Regions from separate parts of the Arthrobacter sp. Soil761 genome, predicted to be linked through region 2. Evidence: predicted binding sites of a transcription regulator. Region 2 holds the regulator's gene; each other region holds the start of a gene.
The links. Region 2 encodes Rex, which represses fermentation and respiration genes when NADH is low (regulators of the CRP and FNR family bind a similar motif). Its sites were predicted from a motif close to CTTGTGAANNNNTTCACAAG; they were not measured.

Region 1 (10,074 bases), on a different contig from region 2:
TGCATGGAGGTTGCCGCCGATGGCGTACGTGTGCCGCCCGAAGACACTGTTGCTCATCAGGGCGGTGTAGGCGATCACCAGGACGGCCAGGACCACCAGGACGATCGGGGTGCCGCGGTAGGAGGCCAGCAGGAAGGTGATGATGAGCATGAGCAGCGCCGTGAAGGCGGTTTTGATGACGAACCAGACCAGGGGTTCGCTTTCGAGATCGAACTTCCTGCGGATCCTGCGCTCCTTGAGGGCCTGGATCAGCAGTGCCACCGTAGCGCCGACACCCAGGATGACGGTGAGCCATTCCAGGACGGAGGTGCCGCCGGAGATGTCCGGAAGGAAACCGCCGCCCAGGGCCCGCAGTTCGGCGGGGAAGGGGGTGATCTGCTGGTTCTTGAGGGTGATGAGCGTGAGTCCGCGGAAGATCAGCATGCCCGCCAGCGTGACGATGAAGGCCGGGATCCCCACATAGGCGATCCAGTAGCCCTGCCAGGCGCCCACAAGGGCACCCACCACCAGGCAGGCAGGGATTGCGGCCCACCACGGCCAGCCCCAGTGCACGATCATGACGCCGGCCACCGCGCCGATGAACCCGGCAACGGATCCGACGGAAAGATCAATGTGCCCGGCGATGATCACCATCACCATGCCGATGGCCAGGATGAGGATGTAGCTGTTCTGGACCACCAGGTTGGTGACGTTCTGCGGTTCCAGCAGGATCCCGCCGGTCAGCCCCTGGAACAGCAGGACGATCAGGATCAGGGCAACGAAGATGCCAACCTGGCGGAGGCGGCTGGTGAGGAATCCGAGCGATTCTCGTAAGGCGGACATTTCGCTATTCCTTCTCTTTGGTCATGTAGTGCATCAGGGTTTCCTGGGTGGCCTCGGCGATGGGGACTTCGCCGGTGATGTGGCCGGCGGCGAGGGTGTAGATGCGGTCGCAGATGCCCAGGAGTTCGGGAAGTTCCGAGGAAATGACGATCACGGCTTTTCCTTCGGCCGCCAGTTTGGCGATGATCGTGTAGATCTCGAATTTTGCCCCGACGTCGATCCCGCGGGTGGGTTCATCGAGGATGAGCACGTCCGGGTCGGAGAACATCCATTTGCTCAGCACGACCTTCTGCTGGTTGCCGCCGGAGAGCTTGCCGGTGATGGCGGCCACCGAGGGCGCTTTGATGTTCATGCTCTTCCGGTAGCCGTTGGCCACCACGGTCTCCTGGTTCTTGTCCACGAAGCCGCGTTTGGCGAGCTTGCGCAGCGCTGCAAGGGAGATGTTGCGCTTGATGTCCTCGATGAGGTTCAGGCCGTAGTGCTTGCGGTCCTCGGTGGCGTAGGCGATGCCGTGGCGGATGGCGTCGGAGACGGTGGAGGTGTTGATTTCCTCGCCGTACTTATAGACCTTGCCGGACATTGCGGTGCCGTAGGTTCGGCCGAAGACGCTCATGGCGAGTTCGGTGCGCCCGGCGCCCATCAGCCCGGCAAGTCCCACCACCTCGCCCTTCCTGACATGCAGGTTGGCGTTGCGGACCACCATGCGGCTGTGGTCCTGGGGATGCCGGACGGACCAGTCCTCGATCCGCAGGACTTCCTCACCGATGTTCGGCTCGCGGTCCGGGTACAGGCTCTCCAGGTCGCGGCCCACCATGCCGCGGATGATGCGTTCCTGGGTGATCTGGCCTTCATCGAGCCGGAGGGTCTCAATGGTTTTGCCGTCCCGGATGATGGTGACGGCGTCGGCCACCTTGCGGATTTCATTGAGTTTGTGGCTGATGATGATGCTGGTTACCCCCTGGCCCTTCAGATGGAGGATCAGGTCCAGCAGGTGGCCGGAATCCTCGTCGTTGAGGGCGGCCGTGGGCTCGTCCAGGATGAGCAGCTTCACTTCCTTGGACAGCGCCTTGGCGATCTCCACGAGTTGCTGCTTGCCCACGCTGATGTGCTGGACGGGGGTGACGGGGTTTTCGTCGAGGCCCACGCGGGCCAGCAGCTTTGCTGCCTCCAGGTTGGTCTTGCGCCAGTCCACCCATCCGTTGGTGGCTTGTTCATTGCCAAGGTAGATGTTCTCCGCGATGGAGAGGTACGGGCTCAGCGCCAGTTCCTGGTGGATGATCACGATGCCCCGCTTCTCGCTGTCCGAGATGCTGGAGAAGTTGCAGGGTTCGTTTTCGAAGAGGATTTCCCCTTCGAAGCTGTTGTGTGGATAGACGCCGGACAACACTTTCATGAGCGTTGATTTGCCGGCGCCGTTTTCGCCGCAGATGGCGTGGACCTCTCCACGGTTCACATCGAGGGTGACGTCCTGCAGCGCTTTCACGCCGGGGAAGGTCTTGGTGATTCCTCGCATTTGAAGAATGGGTGTGTTCATCGTCAATTCCCACTGACTGGTCGAAGCTTGGCCGTCCTGCTGCTGCAGGAGGTTGCGGGCGGGGCTGCGGCCGGATGGAGGTCCGGCCACAGCCCCCGGACGCTGACTACTTGACGTCGGCGTCGGTGTAGTAACCCGAGTCGATCAGTTCCTTCTTGTAGTTGTCCTTGGTGATGATCACGGACTTCAGCAGGAAGGCCGGAACAACCTTGACCTTGTTGTTGTAGGTCTTGGTGTCGTTGGTTTCAGGTTCCTGGCCCTTGAGGACGGCGTCGACCATCTTGACGGCCTGTGCGCCGAGCTGGCGGGTGTCCTTAAAGATGGTGGAGTACTGCTCGCCCGCGACGATGGACTTCACGGAGCCCTTTTCGGCGTCCTGGCCGGTGACCACCGGAAGGCTTCCCTTGGCGTAGCCGCCGGTGCTGGTGAGGGCGGAGATGATGCCGATGGACAGGCCGTCGTACGGGGAAAGGACGCCGTTCAGCTTGGTGCCCGAGCTGTAGGCGGAGGTGATGATGTCCTCCATGCGCTTCTGCGCCACGGGTGCCTGCCAGCGAAGGATGGCGGCCTGCTCAAACTTGGTCTGGCCGCTGGGGACCTTCAGGGTGCCGGCATCCATGTAGGGCTTGAGGGTGTCCATGGCGCCGGTCCAGAAGAAGTTGGCGTTGTTGTCGTCCGGGCTTCCGGCGAAAAGTTCGATGTTGAAGGGGCCCTTGCCGTCCACCTTCTTGCCGCTCGCGTCGACCAGGCCCAGGCCGGTCAGCAGCGAGGTGGCCTGCTGGACGCCCACGGTGTAGTTGTCGAACGTGGTGTAGTAGTCCACGTTCGGAGTGCCGTTGATAAGGCGGTCGTAGGCGATGACCTTGACGTTCTGCTCCTTGGCCTTGGCCAGGACGTCGGTCAGGGTGGTGCCGTCGATGGCAGCGATGATCAGGGCCTTGGCGCCCTTGGTCAGCATGTTTTCGATCTGCGAGACCTGCGTGGGGATGTCGTCGTTGGCGAACTGGAGGTCCGTCTTGTAGCCGAGGTCTTTCAGGGACTTCTCAACATTGGCGCCGTCGGCGATCCACCGTTCAGATGTCTGGGTTGGCATCGAGATGCCAACCAGCGAGTCGCTGGGCTTCGCCGCGCCGCTGGATTCGCTGGTTCCGCCACGGGAGCCGCAACCGGTGGCTCCCACGGTCAGGGCGAGGACAAGGGCCACCGCGCCCATGAGTTTTTTGATTCTCACCATAATCTCCTTCCGCGGCAGCATTGCCGCGAAGTGTTGTTGGGCCGGGAAGCAACGGTGCTCCCGGTCCTGGCCACATGGTTGATGTGTCGGTTCAATATAGACTGATTTGTGAACGCTAACAAGAGCCTTCTCCCGGAAACTCCGAAATCTTTCGATGTCATTGACTTCTTCTTTGTTAGCGTTCACACTTGCTGCAGCACTTAGCTCGACCCTGACCCTACAAAACCGGTAATGAGGCCGCTTGCCTCCCGGATGGAGGCAACCCCATGCCAGATGCGCTGTTCACTTCCAGCTCCGACCCCCGCCACGACCACTGCGTGGTCGGCGTGGACTTCGGGACCCTGTCCGGCCGCGCCGTGGTGGTGCGGGTCCGCGACGGCAAGGAGCTTGGGAGCGCCGTCCATGAATATCCCCATGCGGTGGTGACCGGCTCCCTGCCCGGTGACGTGGCGGGCGACGACGGCACGCGGCTTCCCGGCGAATGGGCGCTTCAGGTGCCCAACGACTACCGGGACGTCCTGCGCACCGCCGTTCCTGCCGCGGTGGCTGACGCGGGGATCGACCCGGCCGCCGTCGTCGGCATTGCCACCGACTTCACCGCCTGCACCATGGTGCCCGTGAAGGCCGATGGCACGCCGCTGAACGAATTGCCGGGCTATGCCAACCGCCCGCATGCCTACGTGAAGCTCTGGCGCCACCACGCCGCCCAGGGGCAGGCCGACCGGATCAACCGGCTGGCGGCCGAACGGGGCGAGGACTGGCTTCCCCGCTACGGCGGCCTGATCTCGTCCGAGTGGGAATTCGCCAAAGGCCTGCAGCTGCTGGAAGAGGACCCGGAGGCCTACGCCGAAATGGACCACTGGGTGGAGGCGGCCGACTGGATCGTCTGGCAGCTGTGCGGCCGCTACGTCCGCAACGCCTGCACCGCCGGCTACAAGGGCATCTACCAGGACGGGCGGTACCCCTCGGAGGATTTCCTGGCCGCCCTGAATCCGGACTTCAAGGACTTTGTCAGTTCCAAGCTGGAGCACACGATCGGGCGGCTGGGGGACGCCGCAGGGACCCTGACGGCGGAGGCTGCAGCCTGGACCGGGCTGCCGGAGGGCATCGCCGTGGCCGTGGGAAACGTTGACGCCCACGTCACTGCCCCTGCTGCCAAGGCCGTGGAATCCGGCCAGCTGGTGGCTATCATGGGCACCTCCACCTGCCATGTGATGAACGGCAGCGAACTGCGTGAAGTGCCGGGAATGTGCGGGGCAGTGGACGGCGGCATCGTGCCCGGCCTGTGGGGCTACGAGGCCGGTCAGTCCGGTGTGGGGGACATCTTCGGCTGGTTCACCAGGTACGGCGTCCCGCCCGAATACCATGAGGCTGCCGGGGACGCGGGGCTGGGAATCCACGAGTACCTCACCGGACTGGCGTCGCGGCAGGCCATCGGGGAGCACGGCCTGATCGCGCTCGACTGGCACTCGGGCAACCGCTCGGTGCTGGTGGACCACGAGCTGTCCGGCATCGTGGTGGGCCAGACCCTTGCCACCCGGCCCGAGGACACCTACCGTGCCCTGCTGGAAGCCACGGCCTTCGGAACCCGCACCATCGTGGACGCCTTCCGCGACGCCGGGGTTCCGGTCAGGGAATTCATCGTGGCCGGCGGCCTGCTCAAGAACAGGCTGCTGATGCAGATCTACGCGGACGCCACCGGCCTGCAGCTGTCCACTATCGGCTCGGAGCAGGGCCCGGCCCTGGGATCGGCCATCCACGCCGCCGTGGCCGCGGGTGAATACGCGGACATCCGGGAAGCCGCCGCCGCCATGGGCGCCGAACCCGGCGAGGTCTACACGCCGATCCCGGAAAACGTTGCCGCGTACGAGGAACTGTTCCAGGAATACAAGGCACTGCACGACTACTTTGGCCGCGGCGGCAATGACGTGATGCACCGGCTCAAGGCCATCCAGCGCAAAGCCGCCCGGGCCAGCCTGCCCGGCTCCGCCGCCGAACCTGCCGTGGGGGTCTCCGCATGAGCACCGACACCGGGATCCTGGAAACCATCGCCCGGGTCCGTGAGGAAGTGTGTGCGCTGCATGCCGAGCTGACCCGCTACGAACTGGTGGTGTGGACCGCAGGCAACGTTTCCGCCCGGGTGCCGGGCACCGACCTCATGGTCATCAAGCCCTCCGGGGTCGCCTACCAGGACCTGACCCCGGAACAGATGATCGTGACGGACCTGCACGGCATGCCCGTCAGGGGCACCAACGTCGGTGGCGGCGGGACCGTGGACTGGGGCAACCCGCCGCTGTCGCCGTCGTCGGACACCGCAGCGCACGCCTACGTGTACCGGCACATGCCGGAGGTGGGGGGCGTGGTGCACACCCACTCCACCTACGCCACTGCCTGGGCTGCCCGGGGGGAGGCCATTCCGTGCGTGCTGACCATGATGGGCGATGAGTTCGGCGGCTCCATCCCGGTGGGCCCATTCGCGCTGATCGGGGACGACTCGATCGGCCACGGGATCGTGGAGACGCTGAAGAACTCCAATTCACCGGCGGTCCTGATGCAGAACCACGGCCCCTTCACCATCGGCAAGGACGCCCGCTCCGCGGTGAAGGCCGCCGTGATGTGCGAGGAAGTGGCCCGCACCGTCCACATCTCCCGCCAGCTGGGCGAACCGCTGCCCATCGACCAGGGCTCCATCGACTCCCTCTATGCCCGCTACCAGAACGTCTACGGCCAATAAACAACACAGGCCAGTAATCCACGGCGCCGTCATTACACAACTTCCCAGGAGAATCCATGAGCACCGCAGCAAGCACCTCCCTCGACGGCTACGAGGTCTGGTTCCTCACCGGCAGCCAGCACCTGTACGGGGAGGAGGTCCTCAAGCAGGTGGCCGCCCAGTCGCAGGAGATCGCCAACCAGCTCAACGCCAATTCCGCCGTCCCGGTCAAGATCGTCTGGAAGCCGGTCCTCACCGATTCGGATGCCATCCGGCGCACCGCCCTGGAGGCGAACGCCGATGATTCCGTGATCGGTGTGACCGCCTGGATGCACACGTTCAGCCCGGCCAAGATGTGGATCCAGGGCCTGGACCTGCTGCGTAAGCCCCTGTTGCACCTGCACACCCAGGCCAACCGGGACCTGCCGTGGGCGGACATCGACTTCGACTTCATGAACCTGAACCAGGCCGCGCACGGCGACCGCGAGTTCGGGTACATCCAGTCCCGCCTGGGCATCGCCCGGAAGACCGTCGTCGGGCATGTCTCCAACCCCGAGGTGGCACGCCAGGTGGGCTCCTGGCAGCGCGCCGCCGCCGGCTGGGCCGCCGTCCGCACCCTTAAGCTGACACGCTTCGGGGACAACATGCGCAACGTCGCCGTCACCGAAGGCGACAAGACCGAGGCGGAGCTGCGCTTCGGCGTCGCCGTGAACACCTGGTCCGTCAACGAGCTCGCGGACGCCGTGCACGGCGCGGCGGAGTCCGACGTCGACGCGCTGGTGGCGGAATATGCGGACCTTTACGACGTGGTGCCGGAGCTCCGCGCAGGCGCGGCCAGGCATGAATCGCTGCGGTACGGCGCCCGGATCGAGCTGGGCCTGCGCAGCTTCCTGGAGGGCAACGGCTCCGCCGCGTTCACCACCTCCTTCGAGGACCTGGGCGCCCTGCGGCAGCTTCCCGGCCTTGCGGTCCAGCGGCTCATGGCCGCCGGCTACGGCTTTGGCGCCGAAGGCGACTGGAAGACCGCCATCCTGGTGCGCGCCGCGAAGGTGATGGGTGCCGGCCTGCCCGGCGGTGCCTCCCTGATGGAGGACTACACGTACCACCTGGAGCCCGGGTCCGAGAAGATCCTGGGCGCCCACATGCTCGAGGTTTGCCCCTCCCTCACGGCGTCGAAGCCGCGCCTGGAAATCCACCCGCTGGGCATCGGCGGCAAGGAGGACCCGGTCCGCCTGGTGTTCGACGCCGATGCCTCCCCGGGCGTCGTCGTCGCCCTGTCCGACATGCGGGACCGTTTCCGCCTGGTGGCCAACGCCGTCGACGTCGTTCCCCTGGACCGGCCGCTGCCCAACCTGCCCGTGGCCCGCGCCCTGTGGGAGCCCAAGCCGGACTTCGCAACCTCCGCAGCAGCCTGGCTCACAGCCGGCGCTGCCCACCACACCGTGCTCTCCACCCAGGTGGGCATGGACGTGTTCGAGGACTTCGCCGAGATCGCCAAAACCGAACTGCTGACCATTGACCACGACACCACCATCCGGCAGTTCAAGAAGGACCTGAACTGGAACGCCGCCTACTACAAGCTGGCAGGCGGGATCTGATCCAATGGCACGGCTGAGCTCCCGGCGCCCGCCACGGACAACAAACCCGTGACGCACGGCAAACCACGCCGGCTGCCGAGGCTTGAGGACGTGGCGGAGCTGGCCGGGGTCTCACACCAGACCGTGTCACGGGTGGTCAACAACCACCCCAACGTGAGCCCGGGGACGCGGGAAAAAGTGGAAGCGGTGATAGCCCGGCTCGGCTACCGCCGCAACACCGCAGCCCGGAGCCTGGTCACCCGGCGCTCGCAGACCATAGGGGTCCTGGGCAGCGAGCTCTCCCAGTACGGTCCTGCCAATACATTGCTGGGCGTGGAACGCGCTGCGAGGGACGCCGGATATTTCGTCAGCGTCGCCGCGTTGCGGGAGGTCAGCCGGGACGCGATCCTGGACGCCGTCAGGCACTTCCTGGACCAGTCGGTGGACGGCATCGTGGTGATCGTTCCGCACCTTGAGACGTTGGCCGCCCTGGCGGAACTTCCCATCGGGGTCCCGGTGGTGGCCGTTGGACCCGAGGGGAATGACACTGTTGGCGGCGTCAGGGTGGACCAGCGCCGCGGGGCCGAACTCGCCGTGCGGCACCTCATTGGGCAGGGGCACGTCAGGATCGGGCACGTCGCGGGCCCGCAGGACTGGATCGATGCCGTGGCGCGTGCCGACGGCTGGCGGTCCACCCTTGCCTCCGCCGGACTCGAGGCGGACCTGATCATCGAAGGTGACTGGAGCGCCGGCAGCGGCTACGCCATCGGCCGGCGGATCGCGGCCACCCGCCGGGCCACCGCCCTCTTCGTGGGCAACGACCAGATGGCCCTGGGAGTCCTGCGCGCCCTGACCGAGGCCGGCATCAAAGTGCCGCAGGACGTGTCCGTGGTGGGCTTCGACGACCAGCCCGAGGCCGGCTATTTCAGTCCGCCGCTGACGGTGGTCCGGCAGGATTTCGAGGAACTGGGCCGGCGGTGCATGCAGATGATGTTGACGGCGTTCAGCGGCGCGGAAGGACCCCGGACACTTGTCGTGGAGCCGGAACTCGTCCTGCGCAGCAGCACGGCACCGCCCGCCTGAAGAGCACGCTTGAAGAATCCGGCCGGAGATCCTGCCGGCAGCTGATTTAATCCGGGGGAGACCGGCGCGAAACGTGGCCACAACAATCGCTGCGTAGTTTTCAGTGCATGACGGCTACCCTGCTCATCCGGCTCCGCGACTGGCTGCTGGACACCTTCACCTACGAATCCGAGTCCAGTGCCGCCGGCGCCATGGCCGACGCCACCCGGTGGGGCTGGCTTCCGGCCTTGAGCGGAGTGTCCCTCGGTGCCGACCAGGCCCGGTCCGGGCATGCAGGAACAGCGGGCGGAAGCGGCGGAATGTCTGCTTAGCCACACTATTGCGCCGGTAGCGCGATAATGCCCTAAACTGCTGCACTGAGGTGCCTGAAATGGCGCTGCGCAGCAACGAAAGTGAACACGCTATGGCTACCGATTACGATGCTCCACGCAAGCAGGAAGAAGAGTCGCCGGCCGACTCTCTCGAGGCCCTCCAGGCGTCACGGGGCGGCAACGCGCAGACCGCGGTTATCGATGTCGACGAGAACGACACCGCTGAAGGCATCGACCTGCCCGGCGCCGATCTGTCCAATGAGGAACTGACCGTCATTGTGGTTCCCGAGCAGTCCGATGAGTTCACCTGCTCGTCGTGCTTCCTGGTTCGGCACCGCTCCCAGGTTGCCCGTGAAAAGGACGGCCTGAAGTACTGCCGCGACTGCGAAGGCTGAGTGTCTTCCTGATTTTTGCCGGCGCCGGCCACCTCCCCGAGGTGGCCGGCGCTGCTTTGTCCCCGGACGCCGTCGTTATCAAAATGCCCCCTCGTTTCCCGGTCCGGACACTCCTACGCTGGAAGCATCCAATGGTCTTTAGTCGTGGATGGCACTGCTATGAAGAAGTTCCTCACCTGGCTCGCGGCAATCCTGTTGGCTTCCGGGCTGGGAATCGTGGTCCAGGCACCCGCCTCGGCGGCGCCCTACTGCGGCCTCACATGGGGCTCCCTTGCGAAGACCGGGCAGGATACGGGGACCGCATCGGTCACCAATGTCCGGACCGGGCAGCACTACTGCTTCGACCGGCTGGTGGTGGACCTCAACGGGCCCGCCGTGTCCTACACGGTGCAGTATGTGCCGCGG
Region 2 (10,074 bases):
CACGTGATCCTGCGCGGCGGCCGCAAGGGACCCAACTACTCAGCGGCCGATGTGGAACGCGCCTCCGGTGAACTGGCAGGCAAGGGGCTGAACCCGCGGCTGATCGTGGATGCCAGCCATGCCAACAGCGGCAAGAGCCACCACCGGCAGGCTGAGGTGGCCCTGGAGATTGGCGCGCAGCTGGAGCAGGGCGGGGCTGCCGCGCGGGCCGTGGCCGGCGTGATGCTGGAAAGCTTCCTGGTGGGCGGCGCGCAAAACCTGGATGTTGCCGAGCACGCGGCCGGACGCGCGGAGCTGGTGTACGGGCAAAGCGTCACGGATGCGTGCATGGACTGGGACGTTTCCGCGTCCGTCCTTGAGCAGCTGGCGGCATCGGCACGGAAGCGGCGGCAGTCAGATTAGGGGCTGAAATAGGGGAAGCACTACTTTCACATCTGCCACATGAACATCTAGAGTATCTTTTTAGGTGGTTGGTGGATGGCTCAGCATCGTAACACCGCATTGGCACGTACCTGGGGTCACTGTTGTCCATCCGTCAGCAAAGGAAAATAGGGAAATGTCGGCAGAACAGAACTTCTCCAACGCGAAGTTCCTGACCGTGGCTGAAGTAGCCGAGGTCATGCGGGTCTCCAAAATGACTGTTTACCGGCTGGTCCACTCCGGCGAAATGCCGGCGGTGCGCTTCGGCCGCTCCTACCGGGTCCCCGAAAACGCCGTCGAACAGTACCTCAGGGGTGCTGTCGTGGAAGGCCACACCGAAACCGCCTGAGACTGCCTGTCCTGAGCGGCTCCCGATAAGCGGTACCCTGTTAAGGAACGTTTTACGTCATTGTAAGAATCTGTCAGTTGTTCAGTTCGTAGCTTTGTCCACGGACATTCTCCATCAGACAGGTACTGCATCTAGTTTGTAAGGAACTTTCGTGGGTTCAGTTATTAAGAAGCGTCGCAAGCGTATGGCCAAGAAGAAGCACCGCAAGCTGCTTCGCAAGACCCGTCACCAGCGCCGCAACAAGAAGTAGCGATACTTCAAGCAGCGTGGAAATGCCCGTCGCCTTCCAAGGCGGCGGGCATTTCGTTTAACCCGGCAAGAGGTAAGAATTATGCCCGCGGGCCGCGGATGCGGGCGAAGCCCTTCCAGAGGCCGTAGATGGCCCCGCCGAAGGTGGCCGCCTTGAGTCCCAATGTCGCGGCACGGCGGCCTGCGCGGAAATCGTAAACCGGCCAGTTGCGGTCGCGGGCGTGGCGGCGCAGCCTGGCGTCCGGATTGATGGCCACCGGATGGCCCACCAGCGACAGCAGCGGGACGTCGTTGTAGGAGTCGCTGTAGGCCCAGCAGCGCTTGAGGTCCAGGCCCTCATCGTCGGCGATGGCCTGCACGGCCACGGCCTTGGCCGAGCCGTGCAGGATGTCTCCCACCAGCCGCCCGGTGTACAGGCCGTCCGAGACCTCGCCCACGGTCCCCAGGGCTCCGGTCAGTCCCAGCCGGGTGGAGATTACGGTGGCCACTTCGATGGGGGTGGCTGTCACCAGCCAGACGCGGCGGCCCACCCTCAGGTGCTGTTGCGCCAGCGCTTTGGTGCCGGGCCAGATCCGGGACGCGATCATCTCGTCATAGACTTCTTCGCCCAGCGCCTTGATGTCATCCACACTGATGCCCACGGCCAGGGTCAGGGCCGAGTCCCGGACGGCATGGACATCGTCCATGTTCTCGCCGCGGGCCACAAACTTGAACTGCTTCCAGGCCATACCCGCCGCCTGCCTCAGGGTGAAGGCTCCCCGCTGGTGCATCTTGCGGGCCACATGGAACAGGCTGGCACCCCGCATCAGGGTGTTGTCCACATCGAAGAACGCCGCCTCGCCGGGCTGCGGCGCAGCAACCGGCCGTGTGACTACGGCGACGTATTTCTCCTGGGGCATGGAGTTGAGTCTAGTCAATCCACTGGCCCGCCGCCGTCGGCGTCAGCCTCACGCCGGGAACGGCGATACCGTTAAGCCATGGCTACACCCCGCGTCGTCCTGGTCACCAAAGCTGACTGCCACCTTTGTGAGGAGGCGCGCGACGCCGTCGGCCGGGTCACTGCCTCATTGGGCCTTACCTGGAGCGAAGAGCTGGTGGACAACCAGCCTGAACTGCGGGAGCGCTACGCCGAAGAGATCCCGGTGGTCCTGGTGGACGGCGTGCAGCGCGACTTCTGGAAGATCGACGAGGTCCGGCTGGCACGCGTGCTGCAGCGCGCCATGGGCCGGTAGGGCAGTGGCGGCAGTTTCTGATGGTCCTGGTTTTGAAGGCATGAGCGGCAGGGACCTAGAGTGGACTCACAACGCGACGCAAGGGAGGTGCGGGTGACATCCCTGGGTTCTTCGCCCCAGTCTGTCCCGGACCTTCCGGATGCCACGGGCGCACTGACCAAGCAGATACCTCCTGCCGCCGTGGCCCGGCTCACCATCTACCTCCGTGCCCTGAACACATTGCTGTCCGAGGGCGTGGAGCGCGTTTCCTCCGAATCCCTGGCAGAAGCCTCCGGCGTCAGTTCTTCAACCCTCCGCAAGGACCTGTCCCATGTGGGGTCCTATGGCACCAGGGGCGTCGGTTATGAGGTGCAGTACCTCAGCCGCCACATCGCCGCCGCGCTCGGACTGACCCACGACTGGAAAGTGGCCATTGTGGGCGCCGGCAACTTGGGCAAGGCGCTGGCACGCTACGGCGGCTTTGAGTCGCGCGGGTTCGATGTGGTGGCCATCTTCGACGCCGACCAGATGGTGGTGGGCAACGAGGTGGGATGGCTGCGCGTCAGCGACGTGGCAGACCTGGAGACCGTCCTGCACCGCACCGGGGCCAACATGGTGGTCCTGGCCCTTCCCGCGGCCGTCGCCCAGGGCGTTTGCGACCGTGTGGTGGCGGCAGGCGTGCGCAGCGTGCTGAGCTTTGCACCCGTGATGCTGCAGGTTCCCGAAGGGGTCAATCTTCGCAAGGTGGACATGGCCACTGAACTCCAAATCCTGGCCTACCACGCCCAGCGGGCCCAGACGCCCGGGCAGACGGCCTAGGGTTTCCCTGGAAGTTTTCCCCCGGCCCAAGTCTTGGCGGACCCGTTAAAGCAGGTGGCCCGGGATGCGAATGATGCATCCCGGGCCGCGTGCAGTGTCAGCGGGCGGAGTGGCTACCGCCCGTACGGGTTGCCGAAGCCGCCCGAATAGGGGTTGGCGAAAGGCTGCTGCTTCCGGAAGTACGGGGCGGCTGCGGGAAGGTAGAGCAGCACGATGGCCGCAATTCCCAGGAGCGTTCCGATGGTGGCAAAGCTGGGGGGACCAAAGAGTCCGAAGACGGACAGTGCAGCGAAGACCGTTCCCAGGATGCGGGCCCAGTTCTTGCCCTTTCGGACGAAGAAGGCCACCAGCAGGTAGAGGGCCACGCCAATGATCGCGAACACCACCAGGGTGCCGGCGATGACCCCCTTAATGTCGTCATAAGTGACTCCACTGGCGCCTCCGGCCGCCATCTGGTCCTCGAATGTCCGCCGGAACACCGGATCATCCAGCTGCGTCAGTCCGGTCAGCAGGGAGATCACGAAGATCACTGCCGACGCGATCAACAGCCAGAACGAGATGTTCACCAGCTGCGGGACGCCGTTGCCTCCGGTCGGCTGCGGCTGCTCCGACGGGTACTGGCCGTAGGGGGACTGCCCGTAGGGCGGCTGGCCGTACTGGGGTGCATTCTGCCCGAACTGGGCGCCATACTGCGGCGGGTTCTGGCCGTAGCCCGGGGCCTGCGGCGCATTCTGGCCGTACTGGGGCTGGTTTTGGCCGTACTGCGGCGCTGCCGGCGGCTGGTTCTGGCCGTACTGGGGCGCGTTCTGCCCATATTGCGGGGCGTTCTGGCCATACTGCGGCGCATTCTGCCCGTAGCGGGGCTGCTGCTGGTCTCCGGACTGGGGGCTGCCGGCCTGTTCATGCCCCGGCTGGTCGTTGCTGGGGTCTTGGGGCGACGGGGGCGGGACGGGAGGAGTACTCATGGCGTTCCTTCTGCAGGTCGGGATCCGGGTAGGCTGCCGGGAATCAGTCCTCTGCCTTCCCCCAGCATGGCTTAAGTCCACCGTACCCCCGGCGGGCGGCGTTGTGGGTGATTCAGCAGGTATTGGCGCAGGTGGTTGCCGTTAAACAGGGAACCCCGGCGCCAGGCCGGGCAGGCCTGGTGCCGGGGTTGTCCCTGACGGGCGGAACTACGCTGCGGGGGCGATGAAGGCGAGTTCAAGGTTGATGGCAACCTTGTCGCTGACCAGCACGCCGCCGGCTTCCAGGACGGCGTTCCAGGTGAGGCCGAAGTCCTTGCGGCTGATGGTGGTCTCGGCGGAGACGCCGGCGCGGGTGTTGCCGAACGGATCAACGGCAACACCGTTGAATTCGGTTTCCAGGGTCACCGGGCGGGTGACACCCTTGATGGTCAGGTCGCCGGTGAGCTCGTAGCTGTTGCCCTTGGCCACCAGGCCGTTGGATACGAAGGAGATCTCGGGGAACTTCTCCACATCGAAGAAGTCCTCGCCCTTGACGTGGCCGTCGCGGTTGGCGTCGCCGGAGTCGAAGCTGGCGGTCTGGATGGTGGCGTTGATCCTGGACTCAGCCACATCCTGGCCCAGGTCCAGCGTGGCGGCGGCCTCTTTGAACTGGCCGCGGACCTTGCTGATGCCGGCGTGCCGGACAGTGAAGCCGATCTCGCTGTGGGAGTTGTCCAGGGTCCAGGTGCCGGTGGTGACGTCTGCGGGAAGTGCCATGATGTTGCTCCTTGTAAAGGTGTATGTACTGAGGTCCTGCCGTTGAACCTTCATCTGTTGAAGCCTCAACTAACTTGCTGCATCCAGTATAAACATGCATTTGCATGTTTTGTTCCCGTCCACGGAACATTTCTTCAAAAACTTAAGTTCTACTCTTTGTAGAAGGAGCGGCCCGAGATTTCGGATCGCACGCCATCTTTGAGAAACTGGTAAACATGCCCCAAGCCACTGTCCATCTGCTCCGCCACGGCGAGGTCCATAACCCCGAGGGCGTTCTCTATGGGCGGCTTCCCGAATTCCACCTCTCCGAACTGGGGCAGGAGATGGCCCGGACGCTCGCCGAATACTTCCGGCACCGCGCCGAACGCGGCGCCCGCATCACCTACCTGGCCGCCTCCCCACTGGACCGCGCGCAGGAAACGGCGCGGCCGACGTCGGAAGCCCTGCAGCTGCAGATCCACACCGACGAGCGGATCATCGAAGCGGAAAACTACTTTGAGGGCATGAAGGTCACCAAGGCCGAACTCCGCCGGCCCAGGCACTGGCCGCACCTGGTCAACCCGCTGCGCCCCTCCTGGGGCGAACCGTACAAGGAGCAGGCCGCGAGGGTGGCGGCCGCGGCGCAGGACGCCCGGCTGCGGGCCATCGAACTTGCTGCCGGCGACTTCGGTGCCCACGGCCCCGAGGCGATCCTGGTGAGCCACCAACTGCCGATCTGGGCTGCCCGGCTCAGCGCCGAAGGCCGGCCCCTGTGGCACGACCCACGCAAGCGCGAGTGCACCCTGACGTCCGTCACGTCCCTGGTGTTCGACGACGACGGCTCGCTTTTGCGGGTCGAGTACAGCGAACCCGCGGCGTCCCTTCTTCCCGGTGCCGCCAGCACCCCTGGAGCCTAGAAGTGAGCAACAACAACCTCCCCTCCCGCCGCAGCATGCTCGCCGCCGGCGGCATGGCCCTGACCGCACTGACCCTGGGCCTCTCCGGCTGTGCCCAGGAGGATGCGCTGGCCAAGCAGGCCAAGGCAGGGGACAACAAGAACTATGTGGCCGGCGACGGCTCCGTGACAGAGTTCGCTGCCGGGGACCGCAAGGAAGCCGTGCAGATCCAGGGTGCGCTTTTCAACGGCACTGCGGTAACCCCGGCCGACTTCCAGGGCAAGGTGAGCGTCCTGAATTTCTGGTTCGCCGCCTGCGCGCCGTGCCGCGTGGAAGCTCCCCTCCTGGAAGCGCTGCACCAGGAGTTCAAGGACCAGGGCGTGCAGTTCTTCGGCGTCAACCTCCGGGACGAGAAACCCACGGCGGAGGCGTTCGAAAAGACCTTCAACCTGACCTACCCGAGCTTTGACGACAAGGACGGAAGCGTCCTGCTGTCCGTGTCCGGCCTGGTACCGCCCGGCGCCGTGCCCACCACCCTGGTCCTGGACAAGCAGGGACGGGTGGCCTCGCGCGTCCTCGGCGAGATCGAGAAGGGCACCCTGAAAGCCCTCATCACCGCCGCCGTGGCCGAGTAGGGCGGGCCGGGACCGTGAACAGCCCCTTCGCCGAAGCCATCCTCAGCGGCTCCATCCTGCTGGCCATTCCGGTGGCACTGCTTGCCGGACTGGTCTCCTTTCTTTCCCCCTGCGTTCTTCCCCTGGTTCCCGGCTACCTGGGTTACGTCACGGGCCTGAGCGGCGTGGACCTGCAAAAGCAGAAGCGCGGCCGGATGCTGGCCGGGATCGGGCTCTTCGTCCTGGGCTTCTCGGTGATCTTCGTCCTGCTGGGCGGCGCATTCGGCCAGTTGGGCACCCTCATCACCGGCAGCCAGAATGCCTGGATCACCCAGCTCCTGGGGGTCCTGGTGATCATCATGGGCATTGTCTTCATGGGCGGCTTCAGCTGGCTCCAGCGGGACGCCAAGATCCACGCCAAGCCGCCCGCCGGGCTCTGGGGAGCACCGCTGCTGGGCCTGACCTTCGGCCTGGGCTGGGCGCCGTGCATCGGCCCCACCTACTCGGCCGTGCAGCTGCTCAGCCTTTCCGGCGGCTCCTCGGCCGCCAAGGGCGCCTTCCTGGCATTCGTCTACAGCCTGGGACTGGGCATTCCGTTCCTGTTGATCGCGCTGGCCCTGCGCCGCGGAATGGGCGTCATGGCGTTCTTCCGCAAGCACCGCCTTGCCATCCAGCGGACCGGCGGCGGAATCCTGGTGGTGCTGGGCCTGCTGATGGCCACCGGCGTATGGGGAGCCTGGGTGACCGGGCTGCAGTACTGGTTCCAAACCGACGTGAAGTTGCCGATCTGATGAGCGAGCGTGTGAACGTAAAGAAGAAGCAATCCGCCCCCGTAGCGGAGGCAAAAGCCCAGGCCGCCCTTCCGGCCCTGGGCCCCAAGGGCATGCTGCGGTGGGCCTGGACCCAGCTGACCAGCATGCGCACCGCGCTGTTCCTGCTGCTGCTCCTCGCCGTCGCCGCCGTCCCCGGATCCCTGTTCCCGCAGCGGCCCGCCAACCCGGCCGTAGTGACCCAGTACATCAAGGACCATCCGGACTACGGCAAGCTGCTGGACTCCCTGCAGCTCTATGACGTCTACTCCTCGGCCTGGTTCTCGGCGATCTACCTCCTGCTGTTCATCTCGCTGATCGGCTGCGTGGTGCCGCGTGCCATCGCCCACTACAAGGCCATGCGCTCCCAGCCGCCACGGACGCCGCAGCGCCTGTCCCGGCTGCCGGAATACGGCACCCTGGTGATTCCCGCCCGCACCGGCATCCCGGCGTCGGAGGCCATCAACAGTGCGGCCGGACTGCTGCGGAAGCGCGGCTACCGGGTGGAGGTCAGGGACGCCGACGGCAACCGCCCGTCCCTGGGGGCCGAGCGCGGCTTCCTGAAGGAAGTGGGCAACCTCGTCTTCCACACCTCGCTCATCGGCGTGCTGGTGGCCGTGGCCGCAGGCGGCCTGTTCGGCTACAGCGGCCAGCGCATCCTGGTGGAAGGCGACACGTTCGTGAACACCCTGGTGGGCTACGACCAGTTCAACCCGGGCACCAACTTCCAGTCCAGCCAGCTGCAGCCGTACTCGCTCCAGCTGGACAAGTTCAACATCACGTTCGACCGCGAATCCAAGGGCAAGTTCGGCCAGCCCATCGACTTCGCCGCCACGGTGACCACCAAGGAAAACCCGGACGCTCCAGCCAAGCAGGAAATCCTGAAGGTCAACGATCCCGTGACCCTGGGCGGCACCAGCATCTACCTCACCGGCAACGGCTACGCACCGGTGGTGACCGTACGGGACGGCGCCGGCAACGTGGCCATGCAGGGCCCGGTGGTGGCCAAGCTGCAGGGCGATAACTACTACTCGTCCGTGGTGATCAAGGTTCCGGACGCCCAGCCGGACCAGCTGGGGTTCGTGGGCTTCTTCCTCCCCACCGCGTTCGTGACGGACAAGAACGTTTCGTTCAGTGCCGACCCCGAACTGTTCAACCCCCAGCTGACCCTGAACTCCTACTACGGGGACCTGGGCCTGAACACCGGTGCCCCGCAGAACGTCTTCGAACTGGATGTCAAGAACCTGACGCCGCTCAACGCCAGGAACCTCGCGGCCGGCGGCATCACGCTGGCACCCGGCTCCACCTTCACACTGCCGGACGGCAAGGGCACCATCAGTTTCGACGGCGTGAAGCGGTACATCGGCGTGGACATCCACCACAACCCCGGGCAGGTCTACGCCCTGGTCTTCGCTTTGCTGGCCGTGGCCGGCCTGATCCTCTCGCTCTACGTCAACCGCCGGCGCGTCTGGGTACGGACGGGCACCGCCGCGGACGGCCGCACCATGGTGGAATACGGACTCCTGGCCCGCGGCGAGGACCACCGCCTCGCGGGCGAGGCGGCAGCGCTCCGGAAACTGTTCTCCGCCGAGTGGCAGTTGCCGGAAGACACCGAAGACACGGGCCAGTCCCAGCAAACTCCCAGCCGGCGGGGCGATAATGTCGCAGGCTCCGCCGCTAATGCCGCAGGCTCCGCCGCTAATGCCGCAGGCTCCGTCACCACCCCAGCAGGCCCCACCGGGCCCGAAAAGGACCAGTAATGCCATTTGGAATCAATGAAACCATGGGCCAGTACAGCGAACTCTTCATGCTGCTGGCGGCGGGTACCTACACGGTGGCCTTCATCGCCTTCGCCTGGGACCTGGCCAAGAGCAGCAAGGCGCTGCGCGCTGTGGACCTCAGGGCCGCGCAGGCCGGTGCTGCCGCCAAGGTCCCCGTAACCGCCGGCGTTGCTGCCGGAGCAGGGGCGCGCGAAGGATCCCGCGGTGTTGAGGCCCGACTGGACGGGCCGGCCGGACGGGCCGAGCGCCCGTCGTCGTCCGCCGCCAAAGCCAGCGGTGCAGGAACCGGAGGCTTCATGACTGCCGACGGCGACATGAAGTACGCCGCCGAGCGCCGGGTTCCGGCGCGTGTTGCGGTGGCCGTGACCACCCTTGCCGTCGTCATCCACGGCGCCGGCGTGGTCACCAGGGCCCTGGGCGCAGGCCGGGTGCCGTGGGGCAACATGTACGAATTCCTCACCACCGGCGCCTTCCTGGTGGCGGCCGTGTTCCTGCTCTCGCTGATCCGCCGCGACCTCCGCTTCCTGGGCACCTTCGTGGTGGGCCTGGTGATCATCATGCTGGTGGCTGCCTCGGTGGCGTTCTGGACCCCCGTGGGACACCTGGTTCCCGCCCTGCAGAGCTACTGGCTGGTCATCCACGTTTCCATCGCCGTGCTCTCCTCGGCGCTGTTCACCCTGACCTTCGCGATGTCCGCACTGCAGCTGGTGCAGACCCACCGGCAGAAGACCGTGGCCGCCGGCGGTGCCGACAAGCTCGGCTTCATGCGTCTGGTGCCCTCCGCGCTGAGCCTGGAAAACCTGTCCTACCGCATCAACGCCATCGCCTTCATCGGCTGGACCTTCACCCTCATGTTCGGTGCCATCTGGGCGGAAAAGGCCTGGGGCCGGTTCTGGGGGTGGGACACCAAGGAGGTCTGGACCTTCGTGATCTGGGTTGTCTACGCCGGCTACCTGCACGCCCGGGCCACCCGCGGCTGGACCGGAACACGGGCCGCCTGGCTGTCGATCGTGGGCTACCTTTGCGTGATCTTCAACTTCACCATCGTCAACCAGTTCTTTAACGGACTCCACTCCTACTCCGGCCTTTAAACAAGGGCCTTTCGGCCCCTAAAACGGGGGTTTCCGGGTCCTAAAACCGGGGGCGCAGTCGAGAGACGGCAACGGTCCGATAAATAACCATTCGATGTAGCAACAGGGGTGTTCCCCGGTCCTTCGGAAATGCTA
Region 3 (10,074 bases), on a different contig from region 2:
AGCCTCCGGCATGAAGCTCAGCCCCGGCGACCTCGCGGAGATCAAGGCTTCGGCCGCGGACGACATCGTGTTCTGCCCGGACTCCGGCGCCATCCTGGTCCGCTCGGACGAGTGGTCCTGACCGGGCGGATCAGCCCGGCAGGATGATGTTCAGGGCGTGCGGCCTGCGGGCCGTGCCCGGCACCAGTTCTGCGTCCCACTTCTCGCGGGCAGCCTTCAAAAGGTCCGACGGCGCCGCCGGGGCTTTACCGCGGCGTACCAGCAGGTGCCGCGCCAGTTCCCCCCGGGTGTGCTTGGCGAAGTGGCTCACCACTTTGCGGACTCCATCTGTTTCGGTGAAGACGTTGACCGCCACGGTCTGCTCCGGCGGCGGTGCCCAGGCGGCTGCATAGGTGCTGGACCGGCAGTCCACCACCAGGTGCCCCCGGGCGGCGCTGCCCAGGGTTTCGCCAAGCTGCGTCTTCCAGAACGGGGCCAGCCTGCCGACGTCGGGCAGTGCCGTGCCCATGGAGAGCCGGTAGGCGGGGACGCTGTCGCCGAAGCGAAGGGCACCCCACAGGGCCGAGATCACCAGGACGGACGCGTCCGCCTTGCGCCGCTGGGCCGGTGTCAGGCTCCGATAGCCAAGGGCGTCGTACAGGACGCCGGAATAGATGCTGTGTGCGGGCGCTGCCGGCTCGGCGCCCAGGCGCGTATTGCGTTCCACGTCCTCACGCAGTGATGCGCCCACGCCCAGCAGGGCGAGGGCGTCCTGGTGGGCACTGACGGTTCCCAGCGCTTCGAGGACCTTGGCGCGGTAGGGGTTCAATTCCGGAAAGCCGAGCGTGGACCAGTCGACGGCGGGTCCCCGGAGCGCGGGTGTCTTGCCTTCGGAAGGGGGAAGCAGAATCAGCACCGTCCGATCCTACCGGCGCAAAAGCGGGTGGCGGCGCCGGTAGACTGGACGGCGGATGGGACAGCCAGGCGGCCGCGCGTCACGCAAGTGGCTCGAGGAACGTCCGGGCTCCGCAGGGCAGGGTGGTGGGTAACGCCCACTCGGGGTAACCCGCAGGCCAGTGCCACAGAAAACAGACCGCCTGCATTGCCGGCTTTGGCCGGGAAGGGCAGGTAAGGGTGAAACGGTGGTGTAAGAGACCACCAGCTTCCCGGGTGACCGGGAAGGCTAGGTAAACCCCACCCGGAGCAAGGCCAGACAGGACACGTTCGAGGGCTGCCCGCCCGAGTGTCCGGGTAGGCCGCTGGAGGGTGCCGGCAACGGTACTCGTAGATGGATGGCCGTCGCTCCCTTTCCGGTAACGGCAGGGGAGAACAGAACCCGGCGTACCGGCTGTCCCATCCACATTCCGCGTTTGACCTAGGGCGATGCGTTGGGGATGCTGGACCGTGCCCGTTATTCCTGATCCCCGTCCCGCCGCCCGGGCCGGCGTCCCCGGCATCCGTTCCCAGGTCATTGCGCTTGGCGGGTTCCTGGCGCTGTCCGCCGCGGCGTGGGTCATCGCTTCGGTTCCCATCATCCTGAATTCCAACGGGTGGTACGCCGGTTCGGTGAAGGCGCCGTGGATGCCGCCGCCGTGGATGTTCCGGAGCACCTGGATGGCGCTGTACACCGGCGTGGCGGCAGCCGCGTGGCTGGTCTGGCGCAAGGGCGGCCTGACCGGGAGCACCCGTGCAGGCTACATTGTCCAGCTGCTGCTCAACGCGGCGTGGCCGGCGGCCTTTTTTGCCCTGTACCCAATGCTCGGAGCTGCCGCCCTCTGGGCTGCGTTCGGGGTTATCTGCGCACTCGCCGGAACCTTGGTATTCCTGATCCTGCGCTTCGGGCCGGTGGACGCCGCCGCCGGCCTCCTGGTGCTGCCGTACTTTTCCTGGCTTGTCTTTTCCGCCAGCCTGAACCTCTACTCAGCCGTCCACAACTGAGTCCGGCAACACCACGGCTGCGGGGCATCCCGGCCATGTGAGTGATTTCACGCAGCGCAAGCGTGTTCCCGGCGGCGGGCCAAATTAGAATGGATCCCGGACGCAGGAGTTCTACCGCCGAAAGTTGCGTTCGCAACCGGCGGTTTTTCTTTGCACGCGATCCAGGCGCCTGGGGGCCATCCCTGCAGGCGCGGGTGCCCCTGGACATCATCAGGTGGCCTACATCTGTGTACGAGGACGTACACGGCTGAACCGAGGAAGGTATTTCTGTGAGCCAGACGTCTGATTCTTGTCTTGATACGTGGATGGGCCGGGAGGCCCTCGCCGAGGCCATGATCCCGGTGATCGGCAGGCTGTACCGCGAAAACAACGTGGTCACCAGCATCCACGGCCGGAGCCTGATCAACAAGTCCACCATGAACATCCTCAAGGCGCACCGCTTTGCACGCCGGATGAGCAAGGACGAACTGCTCCTCGAGGACACCGCGCCCCTGCTGAACACGCTGGCCGGACTGGAGCTGGGCGCTGCCGCGATCGACATCGCCCGCCTGAACCAGAAGTTCAAGGAAGAAGGCAACGGCGCCACCCTGGAGGAGTTCCTCCGCGCTGAGCTCGCCGAAATCGTTGGCAAGCGGGGCGGCGATGACCGCACCAGCACCGACGTCGTGCTCTACGGCTTTGGCCGCATCGGCCGGCTCCTGGCCCGCCTCCTCATCGAAAAGGCCGGTGGCGGCCACGGACTGCGCCTGCGCGCCATCGTGGTGCGCCGCGGCTCCGACAACGACCTCTCCAAGCGCGCCAGCCTGCTGCGCCGCGACTCCGTCCACGGGTCCTTCGAGGGCACCATCCGGATCGACGAGGACGCCAACACCATCACCGCCAACGGCGTGCAGATCCAGGTCATCTACTCCAACGACCCCGCCACCATCGATTACACCGCCTACGGCATCAAGGATGCCCTGGTGGTGGATAACACCGGCCGCTGGCGCGACGCCGAGGGACTTTCCCAGCACCTGCAGAGCAAGGGCGTGGCGCGGGTCCTCCTGACCGCACCGGGCAAGGGAGAGCTGAAGAACATCGTCCACGGCATCAACCACCGGGACATCACAGACTCGGACCGGATCGTCTCCGCGGCGTCCTGCACCACCAACGCCATCACCCCCGTGCTGAAGGCCATCAACGACAAGTTCGGCGTGGTGCACGGGCACGTGGAAACCGTCCACTCCTTCACCAACGACCAGAACCTGATCGACAACTTCCACAAGGGCGACCGCCGCGGCCGCTCTGCAGCCCTGAACATGGTCATCACCGAAACCGGCGCCGCCAAGGCAGTGGCCAAAGCCCTGCCCGAACTGCTCGGAAAGCTGACGGGCAGCTCCATCCGCGTCCCCACCCCGGACGTATCGCTGGCCATCCTGAACCTCAGCCTGGAAAACGGCACCACCAAGGACGAGGTCAACAACTACCTCCGTGAAATGTCGCTGCACTCGGACCTCCGCAAGCAGATCGACTACATCGACTCACCCGAGGTTGTCTCCACCGACTTTGTCGGCTCCCGCCGCGCCGGCATTGTTGATGGACTCGCTACGGTCTCCACGGACAAGAACCTGGTCCTCTACGTCTGGTACGACAACGAATTTGGCTACAGCTGCCAGGTGGTGCGCGTTATGGAGGAAATGGCCGGCGTGAACCCGCCGTCGTTCCCCGCCAAGGAAAGCGCCGCCGCCCTGGCCGCCATCGCGGTCTGACCCTGTCCGCCACGTCCAGCGAATTCCCGGCTGGTTCTCTGGAATCAGCCGGGAAAGGGGACCACACTGGTGGCATGGACAACGAATCGACTCTTCAGCACGACACCACCCTCGAACACGCCCTGGACGTGGCCAAGGCGAACCACAAGGAAGCCGTACGGCTGCTTGAACGCGCCCGCGCCGCACACGCGGCCGGGGATGTCAGCCAAGACCGCGTGCGCCAGCTCGAGGGACTGCTGGCCATTGCCGAGGAAGACCTTCGAAGGGTCACCAGGGAGCAGTAGCCCAAAGGCGGCCGCGCCGGCCGTGTGAGCCATCACTCGTCCTCAACAGTGTGGATATCACCGGCTTGGGGTGCCCTTTGTCCTAGGCTCTTGGGGTGCCTGACTTTCCCCTTCCGGCGTCGACGCCTTGACCGTCCACTGGGCTGCCTACCGCCGCGCACGCCGCCGTTCCCGGCAGGCCTGGGCGCTGCTGGCAACGGCCACAGTATGCATCGTCGCTGCCCTGTCGTGGTTCTTCACCGCAGGACAGTTTGCAGCCGCAGGGCCGGCGCCGGAGGGCCCGACCGAGGCGCCGGTCTTCGATGCCGCGTGGATGAAACCGGTGCAGGAACCAAACCCTGTACCGGCGGGCAGTGCCCTCTCTGCACTCGACGGCCTCGCCGTGAAGGGCCGGGCACCGAACACCGGCTACAGCCGCGAGGCCTTCGGCCCGGCGTGGCTGGATGTCGACAGGAACGGCTGCGATACCCGCAATGACATCCTGCGACGGGACCTTGCCGGCGTGATGTTCGCCGAAGGCTCCACCTGCAAGGTAACGGCCGGTCACTTCCGGGAACCCTATACAGGCCAGGACGTGGACTTCCAGCGCGGTTCAGACAGCAGCCGGGCTGTCCAGATCGACCATGTGGTGGCGCTCGGGGATGCCTGGCAGAAGGGGGCCCAGGGCCTGGCGCCCAAGGAACGCCAGAGCCTGGCCAACGACCCCCTGAACCTGATTGCCGCGGACGGCGCTGCCAACCAGCAGAAGAGCGCAGCGGACGCCGCCACGTGGCTGCCGAAGAACACCGCACTGCGCTGCCATTACGTGGCCCGCCAGATCTCTGTGAAGGCCGCCTACGGCCTGTGGGTGACGGCTGCCGAGAAGGACGCCATGAAGCGTGTCCTCGGCTCCTGCCCCCGGCAGGAAACCATCACTGCCCGCTGACGGGGACCTGCCCGGAAGGGATGAGTGGCCGAACTTGTCAGTGGCCGAACGGATCCGGGTCCACGCCGGGCATCCACGTCAACCCCGGCACGCCCCACCCGTTTTTCTTCGCCTGCTTCCTGGCTTTGCGGGAATAGCGGTCAATCAGCCGGTTGACATACAGCTTTCCGTCCAGGTGGTCGTATTCGTGCTGGATTACCCGGGCGAACCAGCCCGTTGCCTCAAACTTCACCGGGTTTCCAAAGCCGTCGAACCCCTCCACCCGGGCCCATTCGGCCCGCTTGAGCGGATACTGCTCACCGGGGAAGGAAAGGCAGCCCTCCTCCTCCTCGTCGGGGTCGGGCGCCGCGCCGGAGACCTTGGACAGTGTCAGCACGGGATTCACCAGTACACCGCTTGGGGGAGCGCCATCGTCGTTGGCGTACTTGTAAACGAAGATTCTCTTGCCCACGCCGATCTGCGGGGCGGCGAGGCCCACGCCATGCGCGGCTTCGTTGGTTTCGAACATGTCGGCAATGAGGGTGCGCAGTTCGTCGTCGAAAACCTCCACCTCGGCCGCGCGCCGGTGCAGGACAGGCTCGCCCCAGATGGTGATTGGCAGAACGGTCATATCAGTTGTCCCTCGGCTTTCGCGGTGTCCCCGGTTTTCCTGCGCGTACCCCCGGTGGGGCACAACAAAGGAGGCCGCACCGGATATCCGGTGCGGCCTCCCATGTTGACGGCTGCATGTGCCGCCCCGTGAGGGTGAGCGACGGGGGTTGAACCCGCGACCTCCTGGACCACAACCAGGCGCTCTGCCAACTGAGCTACGCCCACCATGTGCTTCAAGTGAAATCCGCCTTAGCGGCTCCCTGGAAACGCAACTCAAATAGCTTACCTGTTCGGAAGGGGTGCTTTGTCCACTTTTAGCGATTTTCGCCAAATTTCACCGAAACGTGGCGCAGATTACTCCCCGGACTGCCCGGCGGACCCGCCGGTGGTGATCCCCTGGGCGATCTTCTGGGCGGTGGCGCTGTCAGGTCCGGGCGCGGGGACGAAGACGGCTTCGCGGTAGTACCGCAGTTCATCGATCGAATCCTTGATGTCCCCGAGTGCGCGGTGTCCACCCTTTTTGGCCGGTGACTGGAAGTAGGCACGCGCGTACCAGCGGCGCGACAACTCCTTGATGGTGCTGACGTCGATGACCCGGTAGTGGAGATGTTCCACCACGGCGGGCATGTCCCGCGACAGGAACACGCGGTCCGTGCCCACCGAGTTGCCGCCCAGCGGCGCCTTGCGTGGATCCGGAACCCAGGCGGAGATGTACTCCATTACCGCGGCCTCGGCTTCTGCCATCGTCTTGCCGTGCGGAAGTTCCGCCAGCAGCCCCGACTTGGTGTGCATGTCCCGGACGAAGTCGGACATCTGTGCAACCGCGGCGTCGTCGGGTTTGATGACCACGTCAACGCCGTCACCCAGGATGTTCAGTTCCGAATCGGTGACCAGGGCTGCCACCTCGATGAGGGCGTCGTTCTTGATGTCCAGACCGGTCATTTCGCAGTCGATCCAGACGATTCGTTCGTTAGATATAGGCACCGGACCAGCCTACCGTTACACTCCCGGACCCCCTGCCGATGCTAGGATTTCGGGTACGCGGCGGGTCGCCCTTCCGCCCTGAACCATGTCCTGGCCGGCCCGTGCGGCGCGCCGGGCAAACCGCGGAAACGCAAGAAGATTGGACAATCCTGAGATGACGGCGCCTGTGCCCGCAACGGGGGAGATGGCGGCGGCCGGCAGTGCTGGAACGGGCAGTGCCGAGGTGGACAATCCGCGCTCGCCACTGCTTGTCGGTTTCCTGGGGTCCGTGTTCATGCTGTTCGGATCCTTCGGCGTGGGCTGGCTGGCCCCGGTATCGGAACTGCGCCGCATGCCCCTGTTTATCTGGATGCGCACTGAAGCCCCCGGCGTGGCCCTGTCCATCGTCCTGGTGGCGGTGGGGGGCATGCTGCTGGTGCGCGCCTGGCTGCGCCTTGGCCAGAAGGTCCGGGTGTGGGGACCGCAGGCGCGGCGGGCCACCCTGGCCGCGCTTGCGGCGTGGGGGCTTCCCATGATGTTCAGCGTGCCGCTCTTCAGCCGTGACGTCTACGCCTATATCGGGCAGGGGCGGCTGATGGTGGAGGGCTTCAACCCCTACGAAAACGGCATCTCCGCCCTGTCCAACTACTTCCAGCTCGGCGCGGACAAGATGTGGACCGAAGCCCCGGTTCCCTACGGCCAGCTGTTCCTGTGGATTGAACAATTCGTCGTCTGGGCCACCAACGTCCAGCCGGAGGCCTGCGTCATGCTGTTCCGGCTGGTGGCGGTGGCCGGCGTGGTCCTGTGCGTCATCTACGTGCCCCGGCTCGCGGAACTTCACGGCGTCAACCCGCACCGTGCCCTCTGGCTGACCGTGGCGAACCCGCTTTTCCTGACCAACTTCATCGCCAGCGTGCACAACGACTCCCTGATGATCGGGCTGGCCCTGGCGGGGCTGTACTACTCCGCCACCCGCCGGGAAATCCTCGGCATCGTGATCGTGACCCTGTCCATCGCCGTCAAGCCCATCACCATCGTCTTCCTGCCGTTCATCGGCCTCCTCTGGGCAGGGAAGAATGCTGGCTGGCTGCGGAAGGCTGCCTTCTGGGCGTTGACGGCCGGCATCAGCCTCGCGCTCCTGGCCGCGATGAGCCTGGTCAACGGATTCGGCTTCGGCTGGATCAACGGGCTGTCCGCTCCCGGCAGCATCTCCATCTGGTATGCCCCGGTGGGGCTGATCGGCATGATGGTGGGATCGCTGGCCAACGCGTTCGGCCTGGACGGGTCGGTGCCGGCGGGCTGGGTGTTCGACGCCGGGAAGCTGCTTGCCGTGGGCATCGTCGCCTGGCAGATCCTCAAGGGGGACTACGACCGGCTGATGCGCCGGCTGGCCCTCGGTTTCGCCGCCGTGGTGCTGCTGGCCCCCATCATCCAGTCCTGGTATGTCGTCTGGCTGATCCCGCTCTTCGCCGTGACCGGGATCCGCAATGACTGGCAGGTCAAGGCCCTGTACTTCGTGGTGTCGTTCTTCATGATCTACGCCATTTCGGACCAGCTGGACGTCTTCCCCTACCTGCAGACCCAGGATCTGGGCTTCGCCCTTGCCCTGGCACGGATCGCCGCGGCGCTGACGGCTCTCCTGTTCGCCCTGTACCTGATCTTCTGGGACCCCGGCACCCGCAGGCTGTTCCGCAAAACGCACGAGCCCGTCGTCGAACGTCCCGTGATCTAGCCGTACGCCCATCTGCCAGGCGCACTACTGCGGCGCCGGTACGGCGGCGATCCCGCGCAGGGCCTCCCTGCGTGACAACGCGCTCATGGCGGGTCCCTGCCGGGCGACGAAGGCTTCCACCCACTTTGGCGCCGTCTTGCCATATTCGCGCAGGGCCCAGCCGATCGCCTTCCGGATGAAGAACTCCCGGTCCGCCAGGTTCGGCTCAATGACGGCCGCCAGCAACGCGGTGTCAGTGTCCTTCTTCGCACGCAGTTGCGACGTGATGGAGGCCCTGCGGATCCAACGGTCGGGGTCGTGGCTCCACAGCCTCAGGGTTGCCGACACCGGGGCCCGGTGCGCCTGCAGCAGCCCGCAGATCCGGCCGGACACGCCATCCGCGAAATCCCACCAGGCGCCGGTGCGGATGATCTCCTCGTAGACGGGCAGCATGTCCAGGTCCCGGGCCACCAGCCGGTGCCCGGTCAGGTCTATGGCCGCATACCGTTCCTCCCGGAAGGTGGAGGTGCGCCAAAGCTCCAGTACGGTGGCGCGCAGTTGCCCGGCAGAGGCGGGCGGAAAGTCAGCCGCAGCCCGGGCCGCGATCCGCCGCACGTCCGGAACCCGGACGCCCAGCGAGGGAATCGTTGACCTCATGTAGGCCTGGGCGCCGGTGGCACGCTCCGGGTTGGCGAGTTCCCGGAGCGCGCCTTTGACGGCGGCGATGAGCTCCTGGTCGGCGGCGGTGTCCATGGGGCCAACTTTAGCCACCCGCCAAGGGCCGGGGTGGGGTACGCTGGTGAGCGCTAACACAATCAGAACCTGGGGGAATCCATGCCCGGCACCGAGATCCACCTCGCCCACGGACCCTACTCCGCCGTCGTCACCCGGCGTGGCGGGGCGCTCCGCGAACTGCGCCACGGGAACCGGGACCTGGTGGTGGGCTTCGGGCCCGAAGGCCCCGTGCCTGATTACCGCGGCGTCATCTGCGCGCCCTGGCCCAACCGGCTGGCCGACGGCACCTACACCTATGCCGGGAAACCGTACACGGCCGCCGTCAACGAACCCGAACGCGGCGCCGCGCTGCACGGCCTGGCCATCCATCAGGCGTGGAGGGTGCTGGAGGCGGCCGCGGACCGGGCGGTCCTGGGCTGCCGCATCCCGTCAGGCCCGGAGTACCCGGCCGACCTGGACCTCAGCGTCACCTACTCGCTTTCCGCTGACGGGCTCCACAGCACCGTCCTGGCCGTCAATGCCGGCCCCGTTGCCGCGCCCTACGGGGTGTGCCCGCATCCCTACCTGGTGGCCGGGCCCTCCCCGCTGGATGACTGGTCGCTGGAACTTCCGGCCGCTGCCTACCTGGAGGTCACGCCGGACCGGCTGCTTCCCGTGGGGATGCGGGAGGTGGGCGCAGGTGCCTTTGACTTCCGCTCGCCCCGCCGGCTGGGAGAGGTGAAGATCGACCACGCCTTCACGGACATCTCCCGGGATGCCGCCGGCCTGGCACGCGTCCGGGTGCTGGATCCGTCGGGGACCGGCGTGGAACTGGAATGGGGGGCGGAGTGGCCCTGGGTCCAGGTGCATACGGGGGACAAGCCTGCCGGCCCGGACCGGCTCGGCCTGGCCGTTGAGCCCATGACGTGCCCTCCGGATGCACTGCATTCCGGCACGGACCTGGTGCACCTGCAGCCCGGCGCATCACATTCCGCGGACTGGATCATCCGGGCGCTGCCCTAGCAGGCCGCCCTTCCGGCCACCGGCAGGGCCGGTCTCAGTTTCCTGCTGCCGTGCCGGCCGGGAGCCGGCCCATCCGGCGCGCTGCAGCCACGCCGTGCACAGGGACGTCCATTGCCCGGGCCCTGGTTCGCCGGCCGCGAGTCCCAGCCCGTGCCGTCCTTCCGGGAAAACATGCAGTTCCGCCGGAACGCCGGCAGC

Region 1: the regulator Rex is predicted to act here: its motif matches at 3,696-3,715, upstream of araB (ribulokinase).
Region 3: the regulator Rex is predicted to act here: its motif matches at 1,952-1,971, upstream of ASG79_RS10755 (glyceraldehyde-3-phosphate dehydrogenase).

What each region holds. Positions count from the first base shown of each region.
Region 1 covers NZ_LMSF01000017.1:16,170-26,243, forward strand. Annotated here, with positions in the region: gene mmsB (multiple monosaccharide ABC transporter permease) at 1-822, opposite strand, end outside; gene mmsA (multiple monosaccharide ABC transporter ATP-binding protein) at 827-2,356, opposite strand; gene chvE (multiple monosaccharide ABC transporter substrate-binding protein) at 2,463-3,590, opposite strand; gene araB (ribulokinase) at 3,857-5,611, shown strand; gene ASG79_RS11725 (L-ribulose-5-phosphate 4-epimerase) at 5,608-6,324, shown strand; gene araA (L-arabinose isomerase) at 6,381-7,901, shown strand; gene ASG79_RS11735 (LacI family DNA-binding transcriptional regulator) at 7,950-8,963, shown strand; gene ASG79_RS11740 (hypothetical protein) at 9,071-9,274, shown strand; gene ASG79_RS11745 (DUF4193 domain-containing protein) at 9,367-9,669, shown strand; gene ASG79_RS11750 (hypothetical protein) at 9,829-10,074, shown strand, end outside.
Region 2 covers NZ_LMSF01000029.1:113,619-123,692, forward strand. Annotated here, with positions in the region: gene ASG79_RS16910 (3-deoxy-7-phosphoheptulonate synthase) at 1-402, shown strand, start outside; gene ASG79_RS16915 (helix-turn-helix domain-containing protein) at 557-769, shown strand; gene ASG79_RS23150 (30S ribosomal protein bS22) at 921-1,019, shown strand; gene ASG79_RS16920 (HAD family hydrolase) at 1,099-1,917, opposite strand; gene ASG79_RS16925 (glutaredoxin family protein) at 1,996-2,250, shown strand; gene ASG79_RS16930 (redox-sensing transcriptional repressor Rex) at 2,344-3,048, shown strand; gene ASG79_RS16935 (hypothetical protein) at 3,162-4,013, opposite strand; gene ASG79_RS16940 (YceI family protein) at 4,221-4,769, opposite strand; gene ASG79_RS16945 (histidine phosphatase family protein) at 4,985-5,665, shown strand; gene ASG79_RS16950 (TlpA family protein disulfide reductase) at 5,701-6,279, shown strand; gene ASG79_RS16955 (cytochrome c biogenesis CcdA family protein) at 6,294-7,049, shown strand; gene ASG79_RS16960 (cytochrome c biogenesis protein ResB) at 7,049-8,827, shown strand; gene ccsB (c-type cytochrome biogenesis protein CcsB) at 8,827-9,939, shown strand.
Region 3 covers NZ_LMSF01000012.1:560,332-570,405, reverse strand. Annotated here, with positions in the region: gene ASG79_RS10770 (zinc ribbon domain-containing protein) at 1-121, shown strand, start outside; gene ASG79_RS10765 (YaaA family protein) at 131-895, opposite strand; RNA gene rnpB (RNase P RNA component class A) at 952-1,339, shown strand; gene ASG79_RS10760 (TspO/MBR family protein) at 1,384-1,917, shown strand; gene ASG79_RS10755 (glyceraldehyde-3-phosphate dehydrogenase) at 2,187-3,665, shown strand; gene ASG79_RS10750 (hypothetical protein) at 3,740-3,949, shown strand; gene ASG79_RS10745 (HNH endonuclease family protein) at 4,077-4,874, shown strand; gene def (peptide deformylase) at 4,912-5,484, opposite strand; tRNA gene ASG79_RS10735 (tRNA-His) at 5,618-5,690, opposite strand; gene orn (oligoribonuclease) at 5,820-6,449, opposite strand; gene mptB (polyprenol phosphomannose-dependent alpha 1,6 mannosyltransferase MptB) at 6,604-8,160, shown strand; gene ASG79_RS10720 (DNA alkylation repair protein) at 8,185-8,892, opposite strand; gene ASG79_RS10715 (aldose 1-epimerase family protein) at 8,974-9,876, shown strand; gene ASG79_RS10710 (alpha/beta hydrolase) at 9,838-10,074, opposite strand, start outside.